3 regions of the Streptomyces sp. NPDC008317 genome follow, and region 1 is predicted to be linked to each of the others. Evidence: riboswitches for the same ligand, from Rfam matches in the RefSeq annotation. Region 1 holds a riboswitch; each other region holds the start of a gene.
What was found. A riboswitch is a leader RNA that binds a small molecule or an ion and turns the genes downstream of it on or off. The one in region 1 is predicted to bind thiamine pyrophosphate.
Positions count from the first base shown of each region.

Region 2: it holds a riboswitch for thiamine pyrophosphate, as region 1 does, so the genes downstream of both, thiO (glycine oxidase ThiO) here and ACFY9V_RS13795 (thiamine ABC transporter substrate-binding protein) in region 1, are expected to answer to the same signal.
Region 3: it holds a riboswitch for thiamine pyrophosphate, as region 1 does, so the genes downstream of both, thiC (phosphomethylpyrimidine synthase ThiC) here and ACFY9V_RS13795 (thiamine ABC transporter substrate-binding protein) in region 1, are expected to answer to the same signal.

Region 1 is NZ_JBIBFQ010000004.1:86,992-92,320, forward strand. Features, by position in the region: gene ACFY9V_RS13790 (iron ABC transporter permease) at 1-1,531, opposite strand, end outside; gene ACFY9V_RS13795 (thiamine ABC transporter substrate-binding protein) at 1,690-2,787, opposite strand; TPP riboswitch at 2,781-2,892, opposite strand; gene rlmN (23S rRNA (adenine(2503)-C(2))-methyltransferase RlmN) at 2,984-4,090, opposite strand; gene ACFY9V_RS13805 (phosphatidate cytidylyltransferase) at 4,178-5,203, opposite strand.
Region 2 is NZ_JBIBFQ010000002.1:290,781-296,109, forward strand. Features, by position in the region: gene thiE (thiamine phosphate synthase) at 1-75, opposite strand, end outside; gene ACFY9V_RS06360 (Rv2175c family DNA-binding protein) at 104-478, opposite strand; gene ACFY9V_RS06365 (FAD-dependent oxidoreductase) at 544-1,716, opposite strand; TPP riboswitch at 1,826-1,938, shown strand; gene thiO (glycine oxidase ThiO) at 1,934-3,205, shown strand; gene thiS (sulfur carrier protein ThiS) at 3,202-3,408, shown strand; gene ACFY9V_RS06380 (thiazole synthase) at 3,412-4,224, shown strand; gene pknB (Stk1 family PASTA domain-containing Ser/Thr kinase) at 4,453-5,329, shown strand, end outside.
Region 3 is NZ_JBIBFQ010000001.1:611,649-616,977, reverse strand. Features, by position in the region: gene ACFY9V_RS02550 (hypothetical protein) at 1-708, opposite strand, end outside; partial or broken gene ACFY9V_RS02545 (XRE family transcriptional regulator) at 814-918, shown strand; gene ACFY9V_RS02540 (NUDIX domain-containing protein) at 923-1,393, shown strand; gene thiC (phosphomethylpyrimidine synthase ThiC) at 1,429-3,240, opposite strand; TPP riboswitch at 3,359-3,504, opposite strand; gene ACFY9V_RS02530 (YibE/F family protein) at 3,565-4,962, shown strand; gene ACFY9V_RS02525 (DUF5326 family protein) at 4,919-5,140, opposite strand; gene ACFY9V_RS02520 (cupin domain-containing protein) at 5,262-5,329, opposite strand, start outside.

The DNA.
Region 1 (5,329 bases):
TGGCCTGGCCGTACGTGGACGGGCCCGCGCGGCCGAGCAGGCGGGCGACGGCGACCGGGAGAGTGGGGCTGTCGGGGCGGGCGATGAAGACGGTGGCGCCGAACTCGCCGAGCGACACGGCGAAGGCGAAGCCCGCGGCGACGGCCAGCGCCCGTCCGACGAGCGGGAGTTCGACCTCGCGCCAGACCCGTAGCGGTGACGCGCCGAGCACCGCGGCGGCCTCCCGCAACCGGTCGTCCACGGCGCGCAGCACCGGCAGCATGACGCGTACGACGAACGGCACACCGACCAGCGCCTGGGCGAGCGGCACCAGGATCCAGGAGGACCGCAGGTCGAGCGGCGGCTTGTCGAGGGTGATCAGGAAGCCGAAGCCTACGGTGACGGCGGAGGTGCCGAGCGGCAGCATCAGCAGCGCGTCGAAGCCGCGGACCAGCCGTCCCGCCCTGCGGACCAGGGCCGCGGCGGCGAGCCCGCCGACCGTCAAGGCGATGACGGTGGCGACGGCGGCGTACCGCAGCGAATTCCAGACCGTCTCCAGCGGGGCGACGGTGAAGGTGCCGCCGCTCCGGCCCGAGCCGACGGAGCCGAGCGAGCGGTAGAAGGCGAAGCCGTAGCCGTCGGGGCCGTCCAGCGAGCGGGCGACGAGCACGCCCAGCGGCAGCAGGATCAGCAGCGCGATGACGGCGAGCACTCCGGCGAGCAGCGTCCGCTCCCCCCTGCCGCGCGGCCGGTGCGCGGTGGTGGCCGCGTCGACCAGCCGCAGCGTGGACTCCCGGCGGCGTACGGTCCAGGCGTGCACGGCGAGGATCGCGGCGACGGCGGCGAATTGCAGCAGGGTCAGCACGGCGGCGGTCGGCAGGTCGAGGAGTTCCGCGGTCTGCCGGTAGATCTCCACTTCGAGGGTGGAGTACAGCGGGCCGCCGAGGATCTGGATCACGCCGAAGGAGGTGAAGGTGAACAGGAACACCATCAGCCCGGCGGCGGCCACCGAGGGGCCGAGCGCGGGCAGCGTGACCCGCCGCCAGGCGGCGAGCCGGCTCGCGCCGAGCATCCGCGCGGCCTCTTCCTGGCGCGGGTCGAGCTGCGCCCACAGGCCGCCGACGGTGCGGACGACCACCGCGTAGTTGAAGAAGACGTGCGCGATGAGGATCGCCCACACGGTGGTGTCCAGGCGGACGCCCCACAGCGAGTCGGTGAAGCCGCCGCGGCCGAGCAGCGCGAGGAAGGCCGAACCGGCGACCACGGTCGGCAGCACGAAGGGCACGGTGACGACGGCCCGCAGCAGCCGCTTGCCGGGGAAGTCGAGCCGCGCGAAGACATACGCGCCGGGCAGGGCGACGGCCAGGGTCAGCGCGGTGGACGCGGCGGCCTGCCAGCAGGTGAACCACAGCACGTGCCGGATGGAGCCGTCGCCGAGGACGTCGCCGATCCGGCCGAGCTGCCACCGGCCGCCCTGGTGCAGGCCGCGGCCGACGATGGAGATCACGGGGTAGGCGAAGAACACCCCGAAGAAGGCGGCGGGCACGGCCATCAGGGCGAGTCGGATCGCGGTGCCGCGACCGGGTACGAGCGACCGGCCCCTGCCGCGTACCGCCGATGCCGTGCCGGTCGCGTCCGACGTGCCGGTCGTGTCCGTCGTATCGGCGTGGCCCGACGTATCGGCCGCGTCCGTCTTTTCGGCGCCGGGCGTCACTTGAGGACGATCGACGACCATGCCTTGACCCACTCGTCGCGCTTGGCGGCGATCTTGTCGGGCGCCAGCGTCTTCGGGTCGGTGATCTTCGCGCCGTATGTGGTGAACACCTCGGGCTCGGCGGCGTCCTTGCGCACCGGGTCGACGTACATCTGGAGGGGCATGTCCTCCTGGAACGTCCTGCTCAGCAGGAAGTCGATCAGCGCCTGGCCGCCCGCGGTGTTCTTCGCGCCGTGCAGCAGCCCGGCGAATTCGATCTGCCGGAAGCAGGTGCCGGTGGAGACCCCGGTCGGGGACTGGGCAGGTGCGGGGGTGACGCCCACGACCTCGGCGGGCGGGCTGGACGCGTACGACACGACCAGCGGCTTGTCGCCCTTGGCCTTCTTGCCTGCCGAGGAACCGGAGAAGCGGTCGTTGTACGCCTGCTCCCAACCGTCCACGACCTCGACGCCGTTGGCCTTGAGCTGCTTCCAGTACGACTGCCAGTCGGAGTCCCCGTAGGCGGCGGCGCTGCCGAGCAGGAAGGCCAGACCGGGCGAGGACGTCGCGGCGTTCTCGGTGACCAGCAGGTTCTTGTACTCCGGCTTGACCAGGTCCGCGAAGGTGACGGGCGGGGCCAGCTTGTGCGCGGTGAAGTACGCCCGGTCGTAGTTGACGCAGACGTCACCGGAGTCGATGGGCGTCACCCGGTGCTTGGCCGCGTCGAGTTGGAGGTCGGCGGGCACCTGGTCGAGGCCCTTGGCCGCGTACGGGGTGAACAGGCCGTTGTCGAGCGCGCGGGACAGCAGCGTGTTGTCGACGCCGAAGAAGACGTCGCCCTGCGGGTGGTCCTTGGTGAGGATCGCCTGGTTGACGGCCGCGCCCGCGTCTCCGCCGCGCAGCACCTTGACCGTGTAGCCGGTCTCCTTGGTGAAGTCCTTGAGCACGGCGTCGGACGCCGCGAAGGAGTCGTGGCTGACCAGCGTCACGGTCTTGGACGTGCTGCCGCCGCTGGTCTTGGTGCCGCCCGAGTCGCTGCCGCACGCGGCGAGCGCGGTGGCGCCGACCGTGGCCAGGACGAGCGCGCCGATGGCACGCCGACGGATGGTGTTCATCTGTGCAGACTCCCTACGCCGGTATGACCCGGATCAGGTCCGAGGGTCTGCGGTCTCGTGGGCCGCACTCTCAGCGCCGTCTCAGGCGCTCCCCTGTCGGAATGTTCACTTGTACGTACTTGTGTGATTGCACGAGCACGATAGCAGCAGGTGCGAAAGGGCTGGTCAGCGCCGGGCCCTTAACGCGCCCGGCGCCTCAGCGCTCCGAGGCCGCGAGCTGGCCGCACGCGCCGTCGATCTCCTGGCCGCGGGTGTCCCGCACGGTCACGGGCACGCCGTGGGACTCGAGCGCGGCGACGAACGCCCGCTCGTCCTCCGGCCGGGAGGCCGTCCACTTGGAGCCGGGCGTGGGGTTGAGCGGGATCAGATTGACGTGCACCCGGTGGTTCTTCAGCATCCGGCCGAGCCGGTCCGCGCGCCACGCCTGGTCGTTGATGTCCCGGATCAGCGCGTACTCGATGGAGATCCGGCGGCCGGAGACCTCGGCGTAGTGCCAGGCCGCGTCCAGCACCTCGCGGACCTTCCAGCGGGTGTTGACCGGCACCAGGGTGTCGCGCAGCTCGTCGTCGGGCGCGTGCAGCGAGACCGCGAGGCGGCACTTCAGCCCCTCGTCGGCGAACCGGTAGATCGCCGGGACCAGGCCGACCGTGGAGACGGTGATGCCGCGCTGCGACAGGCCGAGGCCGTCCGGCTCGGGGTCGGTGAGGCGGCGGATCGCGCCGATCACGCGCTTGTAGTTGGCCAGCGGCTCGCCCATCCCCATGAAGACGATGTTCGACAGCCGCGCGGGCCCCCCGGGCACCTCGCCGTCGCGCAGGCTCTTCATGCCCGCGACGATCTGGTGCACGATCTCGGCGGTGGACAGATTCCGGTCGAGACCGGCCTGCCCGGTCGCGCAGAACGGGCAGTTCATGCCGCAGCCCGCCTGCGAGGAGATGCACATCGTGACCCGGTCCGGGTACCGCATCAGCACCGACTCGACGAGCGTCCCGTCGAACAGCTTCCACAGCGTCTTACGGGTGTCCCCGTCGTCGCACGACGCGTGCCGCACCACCGTCATCAGCTCCGGCAGCAGGTCCTCCGCCAGCTTCCCCCGCGCCGCGGCCGGAATGTCCGTCCACGCCGCCGGATCGTCGGCGTACCGCGCGAAGTAGTGCTGCGACAGTTGCTTCGCCCGGAACGGCTTCTCCCCGAGCGCGGCCACCGCCTCCCGCCGCTCGACGGGAGTGAGGTCGGCAAGGTGCCGCGGCGGCTTCTTGGCCCCACGCGGCGCGGCAAAAGTGAGTTCTCCGGGTACAGGCATGATCTGACAAGTGTCGCAGATCGAAATGGGTCGGCCGGTCGCCCGCTGGTCCGGGGCTGTCGCTCGGGCGGCGGGCCGTCCGGGGGGTCAGCCGGTGCCGACGAAGACGGCCAGGAGGAGCCAGACGACGGGGGCGGTGGGGAGCAGGGAGTCGAGGCGGTCCATGATGCCGCCGTGGCCCGGCAGGAGGGTGCCCATGTCCTTGATGCCGAGGTCGCGCTTGATCATGGATTCGCCGAGGTCGCCGAGGGTGGCGCTGACGGCGGCGGCGAGGCCGAGGAGGAGGCCCTGCCACCAGCGGCCGTCGTCGATGACGTACTGCATGAGCAGGGCGCCCGCGACCATGGCGAAGGAGATCGCGCCGAGCAGGCCCTCGCGGGTCTTGCCGGGGCTGATGCGGGGCGCGAGCCTGTGCTTGCCGAAGCGCCAGCCGACGGCGTAGGCGCCGGTGTCGCTGATCACGGTGAGCAGCAGGAAGACCAGGACGCGGCGCGGGCCGTCGTCGGCGGCGAGCATCATGACCACGAAGGTGGCCAGGAAGGGCACGTAGAAGGCGGCGAAGACGCCGGCGGTGACGTCGCGCAGGTAGTTCTCGGGCGGCTCCGTCATGCGCCACACGAGGATGGCGAGCGCGGTGAGGGCCATCGCCACCCAGGCGCCGTCCGCGCCGCGCAGATACCCGGCGATGATCATCGCCGTACCGCCGGCCGCGATCGGGATCAGCGGGGCGCGGATGCCCTTGCGCTCCGCCAGCCGCGAGGTCAGCTCCCAGACGCCGACGGCGGCGGCGACGACCACGACGCCGACGAACACCGCCTTCACGATGAAGAGCGAGGCGACGATGACCGCGCCGAGGCCGAGGCCGACCCCTATCGCCGCGCGCAGATTCCGCCCTGCGGACTTCTTCGCGGGGGGCTGCGGCGGCGGTGTCGGCTCCGGGGCGGTTGGCATAGGAGGAGTCTTCCTGCCGCGCCCGGAATCGGGTGCGGAACCCGCCGGATAGATGATCGTGTCATCCGCAATCGAGCCGTCGGCCGCGCCGTTGGTGACCGTGTCCTCGGGCGCTCCCCAGTGACCGGCGCGTGGCGAAGCGCCCCAGGAAGAGTCGTTCACTGAGCTTCGCCTCGCGTCGTCGTGTGTCGGCCGGGAAGGGCTGAGGGCGGGATCGTGCATACGGTCGTACTGCCGGTGTCCGGACGGGCGTCAGGAACGGTGCCAGGACGGGCGTGTCCGGACGGG
Region 2 (5,329 bases), on a different contig from region 1:
GCACAGATAGAGCCGGGCGGCGGCGAGCCGGTCACGGGCGGTGCCCACGGCGGTGGCGGCGGCGGTGGTCGTCATGCGGGCGGTTCCCCCTGAGGCGTACGGGTTACACGGCGAGCGCCTGCGCTCGGCGCTTCACCTCGGTCCCGCGATTCTCGCGCAGTGCCTGGGCGGGGGTGCCGGGGAGGCTCGGGTCGGGCGTGAAGAGCCATTCCAGCGCCTCATCGTCCGAGAACCCGTCGTCCTTGAGCACGGTGAGCGTGCCGGACAGGCCCTTGGTGATGGCGCCTTCGCCGACGAAGTCCGCGGGCACCATGAGCACCTTGTTCTCACCGCGGCGGACCGCGATGAGCTGGCCCTCCTTGATGAGGGGGCGAATCCGGGTGATGTCGAGTCCGAGCCGCTCCGCGACCTCGGGCAGCGTGAGCCACGAGGGGACGAGAGCGTCAATGTGTGCGTCAACCGACGAGAAAACAGTCACAGGACAAGGGTGCCACCCGCCGCCGACAACCGCTGCGGCACTGCGCCGTTAGCGGGACGCCCCGCTCAGCGCAGGACCGCCGACTTGAGCTGCACCGCCGGGTCGGCGGCGAGCGCCGGGTCCAGCACCGCCGCGCGGGCGACCAGCTTGCGGGCCTGCGCCAGGTCCCGCGGCCGGTCCACGGCCAGCAGCGCGGCCAGGGCGCCGCCGCGCAGCCAGCACACCGACCAGGACGGGCTCGCCGGGTCGCCGCGCAGCAGCATCGTGTCGGCGCCCGTGTGGTGCCCTGCGTACTGCACGAAGCGGCCGAACTGCTCGGACCAGAAGTACGGCACCGGGTCGTACGCCTCGTCGCCGCCGAGGACGTTGGCGGCGGCGGTCCGCGGGCCCTGCACGGCGTTGTCCCAGTGGTGGATGAGCAGCCGCTCGCCGTAGCGCGCGGACGGGAACGACGCGCAGTCGCCGACGGCGTACACGTCGGACGCGGTGGTGCGCAGCCGGTCGTCGGCGAGTACGGCGCCGTCCGGGCCGAGGCCGACGCCGGAACCGGCCAGCCAGCCGGTGGCGGGCCTGGCGCCGATGCCGACCACGACGGCCGCGGCGGGCAGCCGGGTGCCGTCGGCGAGCACCACGGCGCCGGGTTCGACCTCGGCGACGGGCGTGCCGGTGAGCAGCCGTACCCCGGCGTCGGCGTACCAGGCCCGCATGTGGCCGGTGATGGTGGCGGGCAGCGCGCCGGACAGCGGCCGGTCCGCGGCCTCCACGACGGTCACCTCGCAGCCCGCCTGCCGCGCCGCGGTGGCGAATTCGGCGCCGATCCAGCCCGCGCCGACCACCACGACGTCCTTGTGGGCGTCCAGCACCGGGCGCAGCGCCGCCGCGTCGTCCAGGGTGCGCAGCAGGTGGACGCCGGGCAGGCCCGCCGTGCCGGGCAGGGCCACGGGGTAGGCGCCGGTCGCGACGACGAGACGGCCGTAGCGCAGGCCGCCCTTGTCGGTGACGACCTCGTGGTCGCCTGGCCGCAGCCCCTGCGCCCGTACGCCCAGGCGCAGATCCACGTCCAGGGCGTCGAAGTCGACGTCGAAGCGGACGTCGGTGTCCTCGCCCGCCGTGCCGAGCAGGACCGCCTTCGACAGCGGCGGGCGGTCGTACGGAGGGTGCGGCTCGTCGCCGACCAGCACGATGCCGTCCCGCCAGCCCTGCTCGCGCAGGCAGACCGCCGTCTGCACCCCGGCCATCCCGGCCCCGACAATCACGACGTCGTTCACATGATTCACGGTAGTCGGTACGGGCCGCCGACGACGCCGGGCCACCCCCGGGCGGCGGGCGGGGATATGGTGTCGGGGCCAGAGAACACGCGGGAGCCCGGACGCACCGGGCTGAGAGGGCGGCTGGACGGCCGCCGACCGTACGAACCTGATCCGGGTCATTCCGGCGAAGGGAGGGCGGTATTCGATGGGTACACCTGAACCGGCGGCGCCGAGCGGACCGGCGGCTCCGACGGCCGCGCCGCGGAGTTCCCGCGCGGCGGCGTCGTACGACGTCCTGGTGGTGGGCGGCGGCATCATCGGCCTGGTCACCGCCTGGCGGGCGGCGCAGCGCGGCCTGCGGACCGCCGTGGCCGACCCGGACCCCGGCGGCGGCGCGGCGCGGGTGGCGGCGGGCATGCTGGCCGCGGTCACCGAATCGCAGTACGGCGAGCAGACGCTGCTGGACCTCAATCTGGCGTCGGCGCGCCGATACCCGGATTTCGTGGCCGAGTTGACCGAGGCGACCGGCCTCGACGTCGGCTTCCGCGCCTGCGGCACCCTGACCGTCGCGCTGGACGCCGACGACCGCGCGCACCTGCGCGATCTGCACGCCTTCCAGACCTCGCTGGGCCTGCCCTCGGAGTGGCTGAGCGGCCGGGACTGCCGCCGCCTCGAACCGCTGCTCGCCCCCGGTGTCCGCGGCGGACTGCGGGTGGACGGCGACCACCAGGTCGACCCGCGCCGTCTCGCCACGGCGCTGCTGCGGGCCGCGGAGCTGGCCGGTGTGGTCCTGCACCGCTCGGCGGTGGCCCGCGTCGAGATCTCGGGCGGCCGGGCCGTCGGCGCGCTGCTCGACGACGGTACGGCGGTCACGGCCGGTCGTACGGTGCTGGCCGCGGGCAGCGACAGCGGCCGGATCGCGGGCGTGCCCGAGGCCGCGCTGCCGCCGGTACGGCCGGTGAAGGGGCAGATCCTGCGGCTGCGCATCCCGCCGGGCCACGCGCCGTTCCTGTCCCGTACGGTCCGGGCGGTGGTACGCGGCAGCCATGTGTACCTGGTGCCGCGCGAGAACGGGGAGCTGGTACTCGGCGCGACCAGCGAGGAATTGGGCTGGGACACCACGGTGACCGCGGGCGGGGTCTACGAACTCCTGCGGGACGCGCACGAGTTGGTGCCCGGCATCACCGAACTGCCGCTCACCGAGACCCTGGCGGGCCTGCGGCCGGGGTCCCCGGACAACGCCCCGCTCCTCGGCCGCGGCGCGCTGGACGGCCTGCTGCTGGCCACCGGCCACCACCGCAACGGCGTGCTGCTCACCCCGATCACCGGCGACATCATGGCGGAGGCGCTGGTCACGGACGAACTGCCCGCGTACGCGCGGCCGTTCGCCGCCTCCCGGTTCGCGGCCGTCCCGGTGCCCGTCTTCCCCGTATCCGGTCCCCCGGCCGCCGCCGCGCGTGAGGAGCAGACCGTATGACGATCACGGTCCTGGTGAACGGCGAGCGCCGCTCCCTGCCCGCGCCCCTCGCCCTCGACGCCCTGGTGGCCGACCTCACCCCGGCCGCCTCCGGCGTGGCCGCCGCCCTCAACGAGACGGTCGTCCCGCGCACCCGGTGGGCGGCGACGCCGCTGTCCGACGGTGACCGCGTGGAAATCCTCACCGCCGTGCAGGGGGGCTGAGGGATGACGACTTCCGCTGTCGACGTCAGCGACCCGTTGCGGATCGGGGACGCCGTCTTCTCCTCGCGGCTGATCATGGGGACCGGCGGGGCGCCGAGCCTGGAGGTGCTGGAACAGGCGCTGCTCGCGTCCGGTACGGAGCTGACCACCGTCGCCATGCGGCGGCTCGACCCCACGACGAAGGGGCCGGTGCTGTCGGTGCTGCGGCGGCACGGCATCCGTGTGCTGCCCAACACCGCCGGGTGCTTCACGGCCGGTGAGGCCGTGCTGACCGCGCGGCTGGCGCGTGAGGCCCTCGGCACCGACTGGGTGAAGCTGGAAGTCATCGCGGACGAGCGGACGTTGCTGCCCGATCCGGTCGAACTCCTCGACGCCGCCGAGACGTTGGTGGACGACGGCTTCACGGTGCTGCCGTACACCAGCGACGATCCGGTGCTGGCGCGGAAGCTGGAGGATGTGGGGTGCGCGGCGATCATGCCGCTCGGGTCGCCGATCGGGTCGGGGCTCGGAATCCGCAACCCGCACAATTTTCAACTCATCACCGAGCGGGCCGGTGTTCCCGTCGTCCTCGACGCCGGGGCGGGGACGGCGTCCGACGCCGCGCTCGCCATGGAACTCGGGTGCGCCGCCGTCATGCTGGCCTCGGCCGTCACGCGGGCGCGGCAGCCGGTTCTCATGGCCGAGGGCATGCGTCACGCCGTTTCGGCCGGGCGCCTGGCCTTTCGTGCCGGGCGTATCCCCCGCCGCCACTTCGCCCTCCCCTCCTCCCCGCCCGAAGGTCTCCCCTCCCTCGACCCCGAACGCCCCGCCTTCTAGGCCCCGGGGCCCCGCGTCCACCGCGCACAGGACGTGCCCACTGCGACCCTTGAAGGATCGGGCCGCCGCCCTCCGTGAAGGGCCGTACAGGGGCGGAGCCCCGGGGAAGGGCGCCGACCCGGGCAGGGGGACGGGAGGTCACGGAAGCGTTGCGGCACGCAACAGGTGGGGTACAGACCGGGCGCGCAGCGCCGTTCGGGGCATTCCGGCCTCGTAGAATCGGCGATCGTGGACACGACCGTGCAGGACCCGCTCGTCGGGCAGACGCTCGACCGCCGTTACCGGGTCGAGGCGCGCATCGCTGTCGGGGGGATGGCCACGGTGTACAGGGCCGTGGACACCCGCCTCGACCGGGTGCTCGCGCTCAAGGTGATGCACCCGGCCCTGGCGACCGACACCGGCTTCGTCGAGCGCTTCATCCGCGAGGCCAAAGCCGTGGCGAAGCTGGCGCACCCGAATGTCGTCGGGATGTTCGACCAGGGCGCCGACGGCACCTACGTGTATCTGGCCATGGAGTACGTGGCCGGCTGCACGCTGCGCGACGTGGTGCGCGAGCGCGGGGCGCTCCAGCCGCGGGCGGCGCTGGACATCATGGAGCCGGTGCTGGCGGCGCTCGGCGCCGCGCACCGCGCGGGCCTGGTCCACCGCGACATGAAGCCGGAGAATGTGCTGATCGGGGACGACGGCCGCGTGAAGGTCGCCGACTTCGGCCTGGTCAGGGCGGTGGACACTCAGACCAGCGCGTCGACCGGCTCGCTGCTGGGCACCGTCTCGTACCTCGCCCCCGAGCAGATCGGGCACGGCGTGGTCGACCAGCGCACGGATGTGTACGCGTGCGGGGTCGTGCTGTACGAGACGCTGACCGGCCGCAAGCCGTACGACGGGACGACGCCCGCGCAGGTGATGTTCCAGCACCTCAACGAGGACGTGCCCGCCCCGTCCTCGGTCGTCGCCGGTCTGGCACCCGCGCTGGACGCCCTGGTGGCGCGGGCCGCCTGCCGTGACCCGCGGGGCAGGCCCGCGGACGCCGTGGACCTGCTGGCCGAGGTGCGCGACGTGCGGGCGGCGCTGACCCCGGCGCAGCTGGACCGCGAGCCCGCGGACA
Region 3 (5,329 bases), on a different contig from region 1:
GGTCGATGCCGCGGCCTCCATTTTGTGGTGGCCGTCGAGCAGGAAATGCGTAAGCCCCCAGTGCTCGTAGTAGTCGGTCGCCCCGGTGTTCATCGCGGGCATGCAGCGGTCCAGAGTCGACACCGCCACCGCCGTCGGTACCGCTCCGCCTCCCAACCGCTCGGCGTAGTCCGCCACCCGCTCCCGTTCGTTCCAGGACGGCGGCACCATCGGCACGACGAACTCGTAGAAATGCGCCTCGTTGTCGACCGGTGTCTCGAACGTACGGAAATACGGCGTGCACGGGTGGTCCGGGAGGCCCCAGAACCCGTCGATGCCCCATGTGGCGACCTTCTCGCCGCTGAAGTAGTCACCTTCCTTGCCGGGAAAGACCAGGCTCGGCTCGATGCGAAGCAGCAAGGGGCGGTAGTCGCCTTCCGGCAGCAAGGAGCCGAACGCCTGGAGGACGCCGTCGTCCACATCCGTGAGGTGGCCGGCGAGACGGTCCCGTACGCCCTCCGGCGACAGCGTCCCCTGGGCACCCTCAAGCCGCCGGAAGAGCAGCCCGCACGTCCCGCACCAGAAGCTGCGCTCGAACGCCGGCTCACCGTCGAGCGCCAGAAGTCTGAGACCGGCCCCCGCCCCCGCCCGCCTGGGACCCTCTTCGAACCTGAGCCGCGCCTCGGACGAGGGAACTCCGAGTCTGCGCGGTTCGCCTGCGATCAGCATCACGCGCACAACCGTACGAGACCCCCTCCGCTGTCCCGCCCCCTCCCGGCCAGGTGTCCCGCCTCGGGACGGTCCCGCACCAGCCGAACCGTGGCACGCAGGGCCGTCTGGCACCTGCGGCAGCACGGCGACGGCAGCCTGTTCGACACCTACGCCGACAGCTTCGACGCCGTATGGGCCACGGCGCAGCCCGCGCCTCGGGAACACTGACGCCATGGCACGCACCGAGTTCTACGACGATCCGGACGCTCCCGCACCGAACAGTCTCGTCGTCGCCGCGTCTGCCGTCGTCACCGACGAGCAGGGTCGCATCCTGCTCCAGCGGCGCCGCGACAACGGCTTGTGGGCGCTGCCCGGGGGCGGCATGGAGATGACCGATTCCCTGCCCGGCACGGCGGTGCGCGAGGTCAAGGAGGAGACCGGCCTGGACGTGGAGATCACCGGGCTCGTCGGCACGTACACCGATCCGCGCCACGTGATCGCGTACACGGACGGGGAGGTACGCCGACAGTTCAACGTCTGCTTCACCGCCCGGGTCACCGGCGGGGAGCTGGCCGTCTCGGACGAGTCCACGGAAGTGCGCTTCGTCGCGGCCGGGGAGGTGGACGAGCTGCCGATGCATCACACGCAGCGGCTCAGGGTCGGTCACTTTCTGGAGGGACGGGAGCGGCCGTATCTGGGGTGAGGGCCCCGGCACCGGGGTGCCGGGGCCCTCGGGTGTCAGTCCGCCAGCGGCAGGTACACGCGGTTGCCGGCGGCGGCGAACTCGCGGGACTTCTGGGCCATGCCCAGCTCGGCCTCGGAGGCGGAGGCGGAGGCGGGGGCTACTGGGCCGCCGTGGTCGCGGCGGATGTCGTGGGAGATCTTCATCGAGCAGAATTTCGGGCCGCACATGGAGCAGAAGTGGGCGGTCTTGGCGGGCTCGGCGGGGAGCGTCTCGTCGTGGAAGGCGCGGGCGGTGGCGGGGTCGAGGGCGAGGTTGAACTGGTCTTCCCAGCGGAATTCGAAGCGCGCGTCGGAGAGGGCGTCGTCCCACGCCTGGGCGCCCTCGTGCCCCTTGGCGAGGTCGGCGGCGTGGGCGGCGATCTTGTAGGTGATCACACCGGTCTTGACGTCGTCGCGGTCGGGCAGCCCGAGGTGTTCCTTGGGGGTGACGTAGCAGAGCATCGCGGTGCCCCACCAGGCGATCATCGCGGCGCCGATGCCGGAGGTGATGTGGTCGTAGGCGGGGGCGATGTCGGTGGTGAGCGGGCCGAGCGTGTAGAACGGGGCCTCTTCGCAGATCTCCTGCTGGAGGTCGATGTTCTCCTTGATCTTGTGCATGGGCACGTGCCCGGGGCCCTCGATCATCGTCTGCACCTGGTGCCGCTTGGCGACGGTGTTCAGCTCGCCGAGAGTGCGCAGTTCGGCGAACTGCGCCTCGTCGTTGGCGTCCGCGATGGAGCCGGGGCGCAGGCCGTCGCCGAGCGAGTACGTGACGTCGTACGCGGCCAGGATCTCGCACAGCTCCTCGAAGTGCGTGTAGAGGAAGCTCTCCTGGTGGTGCGCCAGGCACCACGCGGCCATGATCGAGCCGCCGCGCGAGACGATGCCGGTCTTGCGGCGGGCGGTCAGCGGGACGTAGCGGAGCAGCACGCCCGCGTGCACCGTCATGTAGTCGACGCCCTGCTCGGCCTGTTCGATGACGGTGTCGCGGTAGACGTCCCAACTCAGCTCTTCCGCGCGGCCGTCGACCTTCTCCAGCGCCTGGTAGAGCGGGACGGTGCCGATGGGGACGGGGGAGTTGCGCAGCACCCACTCGCGGGTGGTGTGGATGTTGCGGCCGGTGGACAGGTCCATGACCGTGTCGGCGCCCCAGCGGGTGGCCCAGGTCATCTTGTCGACCTCCTCCTCGATGGAGGAAGTGACCGCCGAATTGCCGATGTTGGCGTTGACCTTCACCAGGAACCGCTTGCCGATGATCATCGGCTCGATCTCCGGGTGGTTGATGTTGGCGGGCAGTACGGCCCTCCCCGCGGCGATCTCGTCCCGGACGATCTCGGACGGGACGTTCTCGCGCAGCGCGACGTACTCCATCTCCGGCGTGATCTCGCCCCGCCTGGCGTAGGCGAGTTGGGTGACCGGCGTCCCGGTACGGCCCCGGCGGGGGAGCCGGGGGCGGCCGGGGAAGACCGCGTCGAGATTGCGGAGCCCGCCGCGCGGCGAGGTGTGCTTGAGGCCGTCGTCCTCGGGGCGGACCGGCCGTCCCGGGTACTCCTCGGTGTCGCCGCGCGCGATGATCCAGTGCTCCCGGAGCGGGGCGAGCCCGCGCCGGACGTCCGTCTCCACGGACGGATCGGTGTACGGGCCCGACGTGTCGTACAGCGTCACGTCGTTCCCATTGGTGAGGTGCACCTGCCGGACCGGCACCCGCAGGTCCGGCCGCGATCCGACGACGTACGACTTGTGCCAGCCGATGTCCCGTACGGGACCGTCCACTTCGGTACGGTTCGAGCCGTCCGCTTCCGTACCGTTCGAGGCGGCCGACTCCATACGATTCGAGGCGGCCGACTCCGTACGGATCGAGCCCTCCGCTTCCGTACGATTCGAGCCGACCGACTCCGTACGGGCGGATTCGTCCCCGTCGGATCCAGGCGTGTGCGCGTCCTGCATGGTCATGAGACCCACTCCCTACGCCGGCATTACCCGGTAACAGGTTCAGCGGTCGGCGCAGCGTTCGTCCCGGCGGTCATGCCGTGCCGGCAACAGGTTCAGCGCCCTCTCAGCCCGGTGCTCCGAGCTCCCGCGTTTGCAAAGGTGCCCCCACGGTAGCGGTTCGGCGAGGACAGGCACCAGGGATCTTGCGATGATCAGCCCGTGGAAGAGCCCCCGCAGAGCCCAAGTCCCGGCCCCGGACCCGGCCACGGCCCTGGCCCCGGCCCCGGCCCCGGCCCCGGCGCGAGCCACGGGCACAGTCACGGACACAGCCACAGTCATGGCCACGGTCACGGCCCCGTGCCGCCGGTCTCCCAGCACCTGCGCAAGGTCATCGCCGCGATCCTGGTCCCCTTCGCCGCCGCCGTCGTCGTCGGCCTGATCGTGCTGTGGCCGGGCGGCGCGCCCCAACACGCCCGCAGCGGCGTCGGCTTCGACCAGCAGACCCGGCAGGGCAAGGTGGTGCGACTGGTCGACGTGTCCTGCAAGGCGGAGAACCCGGGCCAGTCGTCGTCGGCCGCGAGCGACACGTGCCAGAAGGCCACCATCGAGGTCGAGTCGGGGCCCGACAAGGGGACGACCTTCACCGAGATCGTGCACCCCGACCAGTCCCGCCGCTACACCAAGGGCGAGGGCGTGGTCCTCGCGTACGCGCCCAACGCCCCCGCCGGGCTGCGCTATTCGGTCACCGACGTGGACCGCGGCTTCCCGCTCGCGCTGCTCGCCGGGATCTTCGCGGTCGCGGTGATCGTCGTCGGACGGCTGCGCGGTCTGATGGCCCTGATCGCACTGATCGTCTCGTTCGGGATCTTGACCCTCTTCATCCTTCCGGCCATCCTCCGCGGCGACAATCCACTGCTGGTGGCGGTGGTCGGCGGCAGCGCCATCATGCTCATCGCGCTGTACATGTGCCACGGCGTCAACGCCCGCACCTCGGTGGCCGTCCTCGGCACGCTCTGCTCACTGCTGCTGATCGGCGTCCTGGGCTCGGTCTTCATCGACTGGGCGCGGCTGACCGGCAACACCTCGGACGAGACGGGCGTGATCCACAGCCTCTATCCCGGCATCGAGATCAAGGGCGTCCTGCTCGCGGGCGTCATCATCGGCTCGCTCGGCGTGCTCGACGACGTCACCGTCACCCAGACCTCGGCGGTGTGGGAGCTGAAGGACGCCGATCCCGGCGCGAATTGGCGCAAACTCTACGGCGCCGGAATGCGGATCGGCCGCGACCACATCGCCTCGGTGGTCAACACCTTGGTGATGGCGTACGCGGGCGCCGCGCTGCCGCTGCTGCTGCTCTTCTCGATCGCGCGCAGCGGCGTCCTGCGGGTGGCCAGCAGCGAACTGGTGGCGGAGGAGATCGTCCGCACCCTGGTGGGCAGCATCGGCCTGGTCGCCTCGGTGCCGCTGACCACGGCCCTGGCGGCGCTGGTGGTCAGCGCCGACCGGCACGAGAGGAGCGGCGGCAAGAACGGTGACGACAACGGCGGCAAGGGCGCGACCGGCCCCGCCGGACCTACCAGTCCCGCCCCGACCCGGAGGAGCCACCGCCGCCGGTGACCCGCTTGACGACCAGCACCAGCGCCCCGACCAGGACCACGAACACGATCACCTTGAAGAGCAGTCCGAAGACGATGCTCACCAGGCTGGCGATCAGCGAGCCGAAGACGATCAGCGCGATGACCGGGATGGCCACCCACTTCACCCACCACGGCAGGCCCTTCAGCAGCTTCTCCATGATGTCCTCGGTCTCCTTCTCCTTCTCGGGTCCTGGCGGTGTTCCGCCGATACTTCGACTGTAGGGCCACCGATGCCTGCGGCGGAGGGCCAGGAGGCCGGATACGACCCTGAACGCACCCTTAGGGCTCCGGGGGTGAGAAGACCACCATGACCCTGAGGTCCTCGGTGATGTGGTGGAAGCGGTGCG